2 linked regions of the Sandaracinus amylolyticus genome follow. The main gene of each other region encodes a partner of the protein of the gene in region 2 in a complex. Links are inferred from orthologs where the notes say so. Each region holds a gene or a part of one and is shown on either strand. Other genes may lie near its edges.

The links. The genes of interacting proteins can lie anywhere in the genome.
Region 1: the proteins of lpdA (region 2) and DB32_RS04370 are in contact, whole or in part, in a crystal structure (PDB 1EBD), measured with the Geobacillus stearothermophilus proteins. The link is inferred for Sandaracinus amylolyticus from one-to-one orthologs. Residues at the interface, in WP_049624544.1 of Geobacillus stearothermophilus: Pro340, Ser341, Asp344, Tyr345, Arg403, Asp406, Val408, Glu431, Ala432, Gly433, Asp438; in WP_033016211.1 of Geobacillus stearothermophilus: Ile130, Ala131, Met132, Pro133, Arg136, Arg140, Glu141, Asn155, Arg157.

What each region holds. Positions count from the first base shown.
Region 1 is NZ_CP011125.1:1,077,504-1,082,422, forward strand. The notes cover bases 1,161-4,028. They hold DB32_RS04370 (dihydrolipoamide acetyltransferase family protein), read right to left. Parts: upstream 3,393-4,028; coding sequence 1,929-3,392; downstream 1,161-1,928. Other genes in these bases: DB32_RS04365 (serine/threonine-protein kinase), read right to left, coding at 1,161-1,852; DB32_RS04375 (alpha-ketoacid dehydrogenase subunit beta), read right to left, coding at 3,401-4,028. Outside these bases: DB32_RS04360 (DUF4832 domain-containing protein), read left to right, coding at 1-358; more of DB32_RS04365, read right to left, coding at 359-1,160; more of DB32_RS04375, read right to left, coding at 4,029-4,375; DB32_RS04380 (thiamine pyrophosphate-dependent dehydrogenase E1 component subunit alpha), read right to left, coding at 4,396-4,919.
Region 2 is NZ_CP011125.1:6,805,989-6,810,947, reverse strand. What follows is about bases 1,042-3,949. They hold lpdA (dihydrolipoyl dehydrogenase), read right to left. Parts: upstream 3,257-3,949; coding sequence 1,826-3,256; downstream 1,042-1,825. Other genes in these bases: DB32_RS28770 (thiamine pyrophosphate-dependent dehydrogenase E1 component subunit alpha), read right to left, coding at 3,449-3,949; DB32_RS28780 (MopE-related protein), read left to right, coding at 1,101-1,745. In the rest of the region: DB32_RS28785 (nidogen-like domain-containing protein), read left to right, coding at 1-970; more of DB32_RS28770, read right to left, coding at 3,950-4,561; DB32_RS28765 (hypothetical protein), read left to right, coding at 4,737-4,959. UniProt on the Escherichia coli protein: Lipoamide dehydrogenase is a component of the glycine cleavage system as well as of the alpha-ketoacid dehydrogenase complexes.

The DNA of each region.
Region 1 (4,919 bases), 5.7 Mb from region 2 along the record:
CCGCGGGTTCGCGGCGCCCATGAACCGCCGCGACGTCTGGCTCGTGATCGAAGGGCCGGGCGTGCGTCACGAGGTCGAGCTGCCCGGCACCGACGTGCGGCGTTTCGTGCCCGGGCAGGCTCACGCGCTCGATGCGCGCATCCGACTGCCCGCGTCGATCGCGCCGGGGACCTATCGAGTCGCGCTCTGGGTCCCGTCGCGCTCGGAGAGCGTGCGTGATCGCGCGGAGTACGCGATTCGATTCGCGAACGAAGACACGTGGGATCTCGGCCTGAACGTGCTCGGCGAGATCGAGGTGCGAGACAACGCGGAGGGCGAGAGCGACCCCGAGGCGACCGCGCTGCGCGTGCTGTTCTGATCAGTCCCAGAGATCGTAGTCGTCGCGCGATTGACCACCACGAGCACGCGAGAGCGTGACCTCGACGGACTCCGGCGACGACGGAGAGAGCCGCACGCGCGCCGGGCGGAAGCGCGGCTGGTGCAGCGTGATCTCGCGCGGCGTCGCGACGTCGAGCGAGAGCGGCGTTCGCCCGAGCACGACGTCTCCTTCGCGCACCTCGGCGCGTGGCGTGCTGCTGACTCGAATCGCGCGCACCGGCGCCGGAGGCGGACTCTCTCGCTCGTCGGACGGACTGGCACGCTCGGGCGACGGACTGGCGCTCACGATCGGAGGCGGTACTGCCATGGTCGTGCTCGCGACCGGCACGACGGCGGCCGGCGTCGCGCGCGCCGCGAGCACGCCGCCGACGGCCGCGAACGCGACCACCGCGAGCGCCGCGAGCCACCACCCGCGGTTCGAGCGCGCGCGCCCGGATTGCGTGATGCGGACCCGCGACTCGCCTTCCGCCGCGATGGGCGCGAACGACGTGTCCGCTCCGCGGCGCAGCGCAGCCATCGCGTCCAGGCGCGCGCGGCAGTGCGCGCGGAGGAGCGCAGCCGCATCGTCGGCGCTGCTCGACGTCACGAAAGGCAGCAGCTGCGCGCGCAGCTCGGCCATGCTCGACGTGCGCGCCGCGGGATCGCGCGCCAGCGCGGCGAGGCACGCCCGATCGAGCGCGGGCGTGACGTCCGGCGCGAGCACCGAGGGCGCCGCGATCTCTCCGTCGAGCACCGCGCGGATCGTCGCGGCCTCCGACTCGCGCTTGAAGAGCCGTTCGCCCGTGAGCGCTTCCCACAGCACGCACCCGAGCGAGAACACGTCCCAGCGCGCATCGGGCCGACCGCCGTCGAGCGCTTCGGGCGCGGTGTACGCGAGCTTGCCCTTCAGCTCGCCGGTGCGCGTGCGCGCGAGCCGTCCTTCCGCGGCCGCGACGCCGAAGTCGAGCAGCTTCACGCTGCCGTCGAGCGTGATCATCACGTTCGACGGCGACACGTCGCGATGCACGAGGTTCAGCGGCGCGCCGGACCCGTCGACGATGGTGTGCGCGGCGTGCAGCCCCGCCGCGATCTCCGCGACGACGTACGCGATCACGTGAACCGGCAGCCGCACGCCGGAGGCGGCGGTCGCGCGCAGGAGCCCGGCGAGCGTCTCGCCCTCGACGAGCTCCATCACGATCGCGAGCTCGGGCGTCGAGACGAGCTCGATCACCTGCGCGACGCTTCGATGCCGCACGTGCGCCGCGAGCCGCGCCTCGTCGGCGAGCATCGCGACGAAGCGCTCGTCCCCCGCGAGCTCGGGGAGAATTCGTTTGAGCACGAACGATTGCGCGAACCCGAGCTCACCGACGAGGCTGGCGAGATAGACCTCCGCCATCCCGCCCCCGCCGATCCGCGCGACCGTGCGATAGCGTCCGAAGCGCGTGCCTTCGGGCAGCGCCCCGATCGGCTCGCTCGTCGCCCGCGCCGACGTCATCGACGATGACCGTACCACGCGTGATCGTGTCGCCGTCCCGGCGAACCGGGTCACGACGACACGTCACGAGCGCAGATCAGGCCATCTCGAGGAAGAGGCGGTCGGGGTCTTCGAGGTAACCGATGATGTCGTACGCGAACGCCGCGCCGACGTGGCCGTCGACGATGCGGTGATCGAACGAGAGCGAGAGCAGCATGATCTCGCCGATCACGATCTGGTCGTCGCGCACCACCGGCTTCTGCTTGATCTGGTGCACGCCGAGGATGCCGACCTCGGGGAAGTTGAGCACCGGCGTCGCGAAGAGCCCGCCCTGCGTGCCGAGCGACGTGATGGTGAACGTCGAGCCCTGCAGGTCCGCGCTCTGGATCGAGCCGCTCTTCGCCGCCGCGCCGAGCCGATCGATCTCCGCCGCGATCTCGAGGATCGACTTGCGGTCCGCGTCCTTCACGACCGGCACCATCAGGCCCTGATCGGTCGAGGCCGCGATGCCGATGTGGAAGTACTTGCGGTAGACGAGCTCGTTCGTGCTCTCGTCGAGCGCGCTGTTGAGCACGGGGTGCTTCTTCAGCGCGGCCACGACCGCCTTCACGATGAAGGGCAGGAACGTGAGCTTCACGCCCGCCTTCTCGGCCGCGGGCTTGAGGCGCGCGCGCAGCTCCTTGATCTTCGCGACGTCGCACTCCTCGACGAACGTGAAGTGCGCCGCGGTGTTCTTCGACGTCTGCATGCGCTCCGCGATCTTCCGGCGCATCCCGACGAACGGCTTGCGCTCCTCGAGCGCCTTCTCGGTGCCCGCGGGCGGCGTGATCGCGATCGGCGCGCGTCCCTTCGCGCTCGCGACGGGCGCAGCGGGCGGCGGCGTCGAAGGAGCCTCGATCGCACGCGTCGGCGCGCCGCCCGCGAAGCCGCGCACGTCTTCGTTGGTGATGCGCCCACCGGGGCCGGTGCCGGTGACGAAGCGCAGGTCGACCTCGAGCTCGCGCGCGAGCTGACGCGTCGCCGGCGTCGCGAGCGGGCGCTCGCTGACGACCGCGTGCGCGTGTCCGTTCGCGCCGTTCGCGCTCTTCGACGGAGTCGCGATCTTGTCGAAGAAGCCAGCGCCAGGAAGCGTGTCCTTGATGTCGCCGACGGCCGTCGCGGCGGGCTCGCTCTTCGCGCTCGCGACCGTGCCCTGCATCGCCGCCGCGGTCGCCGCCGCGGGCGCAGGCGCGGCCTTCGGCGCGACCGGCGCGGGCGCGGGCTTCGCGGCCACGGGAGGCTGCGCGGGCGCGGGCTTCGCGGGCGCGACCACGGCTGCGCCCTCGGTCTCGATCACGACGAGCAGCCCGCCGACCGGCATCACCTGCCCGACGGTCGCGCACGTCTCGAGGATCGTGCCCTTCTTCGGCGCGCCGATGGTGACCGTCGCCTTGTCGGTCATCACCTCGACCATCGCCTGGTCTTCCTTGACCTGATCGCCGACGTTGACGTGCCAGGCGACGATCTCGCCCTCGGCGACGCCTTCACCGATGTCGGGAAGCTTGAACTCGAAGCGAGCCATGGTGCCTCTCAGTAATTCGCAGTGGCGATGAGCTGGGGAACGACGCGGTGCGCGAGCGGCAGGTACTCGTTCTCGAGCGTGTACGGGAACGGCGTGTCCCAGCCCGTCACGCGCGCCGGCGGCGCCTGGAAGTGCAGGAACGACTTCTCGCTGACGAGCTGCAGGATCTCCGCGCCGAACCCGCACGCCTTCGGCGCCTCGTGCACGACCACGATACGCCCGGTCTTCTCGACGCTGCGCACGATCGTGTCGAGGTCGAGCGGCCACAGCGTGCGCAGATCGATCACCTCGCACGAGATGCCCTGCTCCGCGACCTGCTCCGCCGCGCTCAGCGCCTCGTAGAGCATCGCGCCCCACGCGACCAGCGTGAGCGAGTCTCCCTCGCGCACCACCTTCGCCTCGCCGAGCGGCAGCGTGTACGCCTCGTCCGGCACGTCCATCTTCACCGCGCGGTACACGCGCTTCGGCTCGAAGAAGAGCACCGGATCGTCGTCCTGGATCGCCGCCGCGAGCAGGCCCTTCGCGTCGTACGGGTTGCTCGGGCACACGACCTTCAGGCCCGCGGTGTGGATGAAGAGCGCCTCGGGCGACTGCGAGTGGTACGCGCCGCCCTTGATGCCGCCGCCGTACGGCGTGCGGATCACCATCGGGCACGGGTACTCGCCGCCCGAGCGATAGCGGGACTTCGCGGCCTCGCTGACGATCTGATCGAACGCGGGATAGATGAAGTCGGCGAACTGGATCTCGGGCACCGGGCGCATCCCGTACGCCGCCATGCCGATCGCGGTGCCGATGATCCCGCCCTCGTTGAGCGGCGTGTCGATCACGCGGCCGTCGCCGAACTCGTCCCAGAGGCCCTGCGTCACGCGGAAGACGCCGCCGACCTTGCCGACGTCCTCGCCCATCACGACCACGCGCTCGTCGCGGCGCATCTCGAGGCGGAGCGCCTCGTTGATCGCCTGCACCATGTTCTTCTGCGTCATCGTCTCGTCGGCTCCGTCGATCAACGATCTTCGTGGTTGGCGGTCGCGAGCAGGGTCGTGCGCTGGTCCTCGAGGTGGCGCGGCAGCGTCGCGTACACGTCCTCGAACACCGCCTCGCGCGGCGGCGCGCCGACCTGCTGCGCGTGCGCGACGGCGGACTCGATCTCCGTCATCAGCTCGCGTCGCAGCTCGAGCGCGCGGTGCGCGTCCCAGTGACCCTCCGACGACAGACGCGCCTCGAGCGCCTCGATCGGATCGCTCTTGCTCTCGCGGATCGCCTCGACGAGCGTCGGGCCTTCGCCCGCGAGCGCGCGCTGGTGCGCCTGCGCCATCGCGCTCGCGACCGCGCCCGCATCGTCCGCCGAGCACACGAGGCTCTCGACGCCGTACGCGATGCCCTTGTCCGCGACGCGATCGATCGGCGTCGGCGGGTGCGCGCTGCGCGTGCGATCGGTGCGGCAGAAGAAGATCACCGGCGCCTTCGTCGCGCCCGCGAAGTTCACCGCGCTGTGGAAGTCGCCCGCGTCCGCGGCCGTGTCCGCGA
Region 2 (4,959 bases):
GATCATGGGCTCGCGCACCAGCGCGATCCGCAACCTCTGCACGACGTCGAACGTGGGGATGCCCGGCGTGTGGCGCTTCAGCGTGCGCGGCGGGTCGGTGAGCTGCCCGGGCACCGGCGACGTGTGCGAGACCGGGATGCCCGGCGCGTGCGGCGTGGGCGTGACGCGCTGCATCGGGCGCGAGGTCGAGTGCGTGCAGATCGGCACGTCGACGGCGGAGCGCTGCGACGGCATCGACAACGACTGCAACGGCACGGTGGACGAGGGCGAGCTCTGCGGCGCGCTCGAGGTGTGCAGCGCGGGCGTGTGCGTGCCCTCGTGCTTCGAGGGCGGCTGCGCCGAGGGCGACACCTGCAACGAAGCGGGCGTGTGCGTGGAGACGGCGTGCATCGGCGTGACCTGCCCGGCGTCGGAGCGCTGCGAGGGCGGCGTCTGCGTGGGCGCGTGCGCGGGGATCACGTGCCCGCACGGACAGCAGTGCGTCGCGGGTCGCTGCACCGATCTCTGCGACGTGATCACCTGCGCGGCGGGCGAGATCTGCGTGGACGGCGAGTGCCGCGCCCAGTGCCCGTGCGCGCCGTGCGGCGAGGGCGAGACGTGCCTCGCGGACGGAAGCTGCGAGTCGGCCGGGTGCGACGTCGTGATCTGCGATCCCGGGTTCTACTGCGAGGCCGGCGCGTGCCTCGACGCGTGCGCGGGCGCGGTGTGCCCCGAGGGCCAGTGGTGCACGCAGGGTGAGTGCGTCGACGGCTCCGGGCCTCCGCCCGGGACCGACGGCGACGCGGGCGGCGGCGGCGGCGGAGACGTCGACGGTGGTGGCGTCGCCGGCGACGGTGGGAACGGACGGATGCGCACGCGGCCCGAGCAGGGCTGCGGGTGTCGCGTGGCGCCGCGCGCGCCGGCGTCGTGGCTGTGGGTGATGGCGCCGCTCGCGCTGATCGCGGTGCGCCGCCGTCTTCGTCGGGCGTGAGGAGAGAGAGCCGATGAGACTCGTCGACTCCGATCTACCGCCGATCCGCGCGCCTCGCGCGCTCCCGTCCGGGGCCCGCGCTCGAGCGCTCCGGGCAAGACTGCGAAGCTATGCGTGCGCGCTGCTCCTCGTGGCCTCCGCCGCGTGCGGGGGCGACGACGACGACGGGGTCGCGCCGGGCGTCGACGGCGGCCCGTCGGGAGGGCTCGACGGCTCGACGGTGCGCACCGACGGCGGCGGCGGCGGGTGCGTGCCGGCGATCGAGATCTGCGGCGATCGCATGGACCAGAACTGCGACGGCCGCGACACGTCGTGCGGCGACACCGACGGCGACGGCATCGAGGCGTGCCGCGCCGGCGACGACCTGACGCGCTGCGACTGCGACGACGCGCGCACCGACGTGCGACCGCCGTTCGGCTCGCTCGCGGGCGCGCCCGAGCTCTGCGACGAGCGCGACAACGACTGCGACGGGCGCGTCGACGAGAGCGCGCAGTGCTGCGAGGGCTGCGCGAGCCTGGACGACCGCACGCGCGCCGACGTGTGCACCGAGGACGGGAGCTGCGACTGCTCGACGGAGCCGGGCGTCGCGCCCTGCGCGGCGGGTCGGACGTGCTGCGCGGGCGGGTGCGTGGACCTGCAGACCGACATGCAGAACTGCGGGTTCTGCGGGACCACGTGCACGCAGTCGGCGGATCGCTGCACCGCGGGGGAGTGCCGGTGCGGCACCGGGCCCGTGTGCGACCTCGACTTCGTGTGCACCGGCGGCTCGTGCTGACGCGCTGACGAGACGGACGGAACGCGAAGAGGCCGACGCGGCGTGCCGCATTCGGCCTCTTCGTGTTTCGTGCTCGTCGATCAGACGCTGGGACGCGGCGCGCGGTTGTTCGTGTGGATCGCGTGCCCCAGCGCCTGGTGGAACGCCTCCATCACGCCCTCGCCGAGCGTCGGGTGCGGGTGGATCGTCATCGCGACGTCCTCGGCGAACGCGCACATCTCGATCGCGAGGCTCGCCTCGCTGATCAGATCGCTCGCCTCGGGACCGACGATCGCCACGCCGAGCACCTCGTTGGTCTGCTCGTCGAGGATGACCTTCACGAAGCCCTCGGTGCTGTCGATCGCCATCGCGCGGCCGAGCACGCTGAAGGGGAACTTGCCGAGCTTCACCTTCTTGCCCGCGGCCTTCGCGTCGCGCTCGCTCATGCCGGTCGTCGCGATCTCCGGCTCGGTGAAGATCGCGCTCGGCATCGTGCGCCAGTCGCGCGCCGACTTCTTGCCCGCGATCACCTCGGCGACGATCTCGCCCTCCTTCGTCGCCTTGTGCGCGAGGTAGGGCGCGCCGCTCACGTCGCCGATCGCGTAGACGCCCTTCACGTTCGTCTGGAGCTTGTCGTCGACGAGCACGTGGCCGCGCTGATCGAGCTTCACGCCGATCTCCTCGAGGCCGATGCCCTTGCCGTTCGGGCGGAAGCCGATCGACACGAGCACCTTGTCCGCCTCGATGTCGCGCTTGGCGCCGTCGGGCAGCTCGACGGTGAGCATCGCCTTCTTGTTCTCGACGCGGAGGTTCGTCGCCTTCGTCTTGAGCAGCACCTCGCCGCCCGCCTTCTCGAAGGCCTTCTGCACGACCTGCACGAGGTCGGGATCGGTCGCGCCGAGGAGCTGATCGAGCAGCTCGACGACGATCACCTTCATGCCGAGCTTCTGGTAGACCATGCCCAGCTCCATGCCGATGACGCCGCCGCCGACGACGATCATCGTGCCCTTCGCCTCGCGCATGGACACGGCCTGACGCGCGGTGATCACGGTCTCGCCGTCGATCTTGAGGTGCGGCAGCTCGATCGGGGTCGCGCCGGTCGCGACGACGATCGCCTTCGTCGCCTCGAAGGTCTCCTTGGTGCCGTCGCTCTTCGTGACCTCGACCGTCTTGGGGCCGGTCACGCGCGCGGTGCCCATCACGATCTCGCCGCCGTTCGCCTTGATCAGCGTCGCGACGCCGGAGGTGAGCTTCTTGACGATGCCCTCCTTCCAGTCCTGCATCTTGCCGATGTCGATCTGCACGCCCTGCGCGGTGATGCCCATCTTCTCCGCGTGCAGGATCCGCTCGTAGAGACCGGACGCGGCGATCAGCGCCTTGCTGGGGATGCAGCCCCAGTTGAGGCACACGCCGCCGACGTACTCCTTCTCGACGACGAGCACCTTCTGCTTGAGCTGCCCGAGACGGATCGCGCACGGGTAGCCGCCGGGACCTCCGCCGATGACGATCGCGTCGAAGCTCTTGTTGGCCATGAGGAACGTTCCTTCGAAGAAGATGTGGGTTCATCGAGCCCCGCGTCGGAGCGGAGGCTGTCGCGGAATCGAGCGGCGCTCTTTCTCGAGAGTGCCGCGCTGAGCAAGAGCAAGGGGGCGTAGGGGGCCCCCGCGCAGCGCCGCCGCTAGGCGGCGGCCGGGGCTCGAAAGGGGCGGAGCCCCCTTGGGAGATCAGTGGTGACCGAGAGGGGCCGGCGGAAGTGCGAGGAGCGTCTCGCGCTGCTCCGCCAAGTGGGCGGGCAACGACGCATACACGTCCTCGAACACCGTCTCGCGCGCCGGCGGGCCGAGCTCCTCGACCTGCGCGAGCGCCGCATCGAGCTCCGCGCGCAGGCGCGCCTCGATCGCGTCCTTCGTCGCGTCGTCGAGCAGCTCGGCCTTCTGCAGGTAGCGCTCGAAGCGCGCGAGCGGGTCCTTCTTCGCCCACGACTCGACCTCGTCGTTCGAGCGGTAGCGCGTCGGATCGTCGCTCGAGCTGTGCGGGCCCATGCGGTACGTGAGGCTCTCGACGAACGTCGGGCCCTCACCGGCGCGCGCGCGATCGACCGCGTCCTTCACCACGCGATAGACCGCGAGCACGTCGTTGCCGTCGACGCGCACGCCGCGGATGCCGTACGCGTGCGCCTTCACCGCGATCGTCTTGCTCGCCGTCTGCTTCGCGGTGGGCACGCTGATCGACCAGTGGTTGTTCTGGCAGATCAGCACCACGGGCGGCTTGTGGATCCCGGCGAACGTCATCGCCGCGTGGAAGTCGGGCTGGCTGGTCGCGCCGTCGCCCATGAAGCCGACGCTGACGGCCTTGTCGCCCTTCGCCTTGGCCGCCATCGCCGCGCCGACCGCCTGCGGGATCTGCGGTCCGATGCACGAGCTCCACGCGACCTGGTTGACCGCGCGGCCCGACTGGTGGCTCGGCATCTGGCGGCCCTTCAGCAGGTCGCCGTGGTTGCCGTAGACCTGCGCGAGCCACGTGCCGAGCGGGAACCCGCGCACGAGCATGATCGCGGCCTCGCGCAGCGCGGGGAACACCCAGTCCTCGGGCGCGAGCGCGAGGCCCGTCGCGATCGGGGTCGCCTCTTGCCCGGTGATCGTGCCGTAGAAGCCGACCTTGCCCTGGCGCTGCTTGCCGAGCATGCGCTCGTCGATGCGGCGGATGCGCAGCATCTGCTCGTACATCGCGAGCAGCATCTCCTTCGGCAGGAAGGGGTCGCGTTGCGGGTCCGCGGTGCCGTCCTCGCGCAGCACGGAGAAGAGCGCGAGCGTCGGATCGTCGCCTTTGATGCGCATGAGCGCGCGCATCTTACCGAGCGAGGCCACGCGGGCAAAGGCGCGGTCCAAGCCGCGTGAGGGCCCGCGTGTCGCATCGTTCGTGCGCGCGCCTCCAGGTGAGATCCGTCACGCGCGGGCGTACGATTCGAGTCGGTGGGGCCGTGCATCCGCGCGGCTCGGAGGTCGGGGTCGGATGCTGTCATCTCGAGCGACAGGCGCGCCGATCTGGATCGCGGGGGTGCTCGCGCTCTGCGTCTCCTGCGCGCTGCCTGCTGGCTCGCGGAATGATCGCCGCGAGCAGCCGCGCGTCGCGCGCGAGACCGCGACGCTGCCCGACGGAACACCGCTCGAGGGCAGCGTCGTCGAGCAGGGCGCGGCGCACGCGCCCGATCTGCGCGCGCAGATCCCGTGGCCGA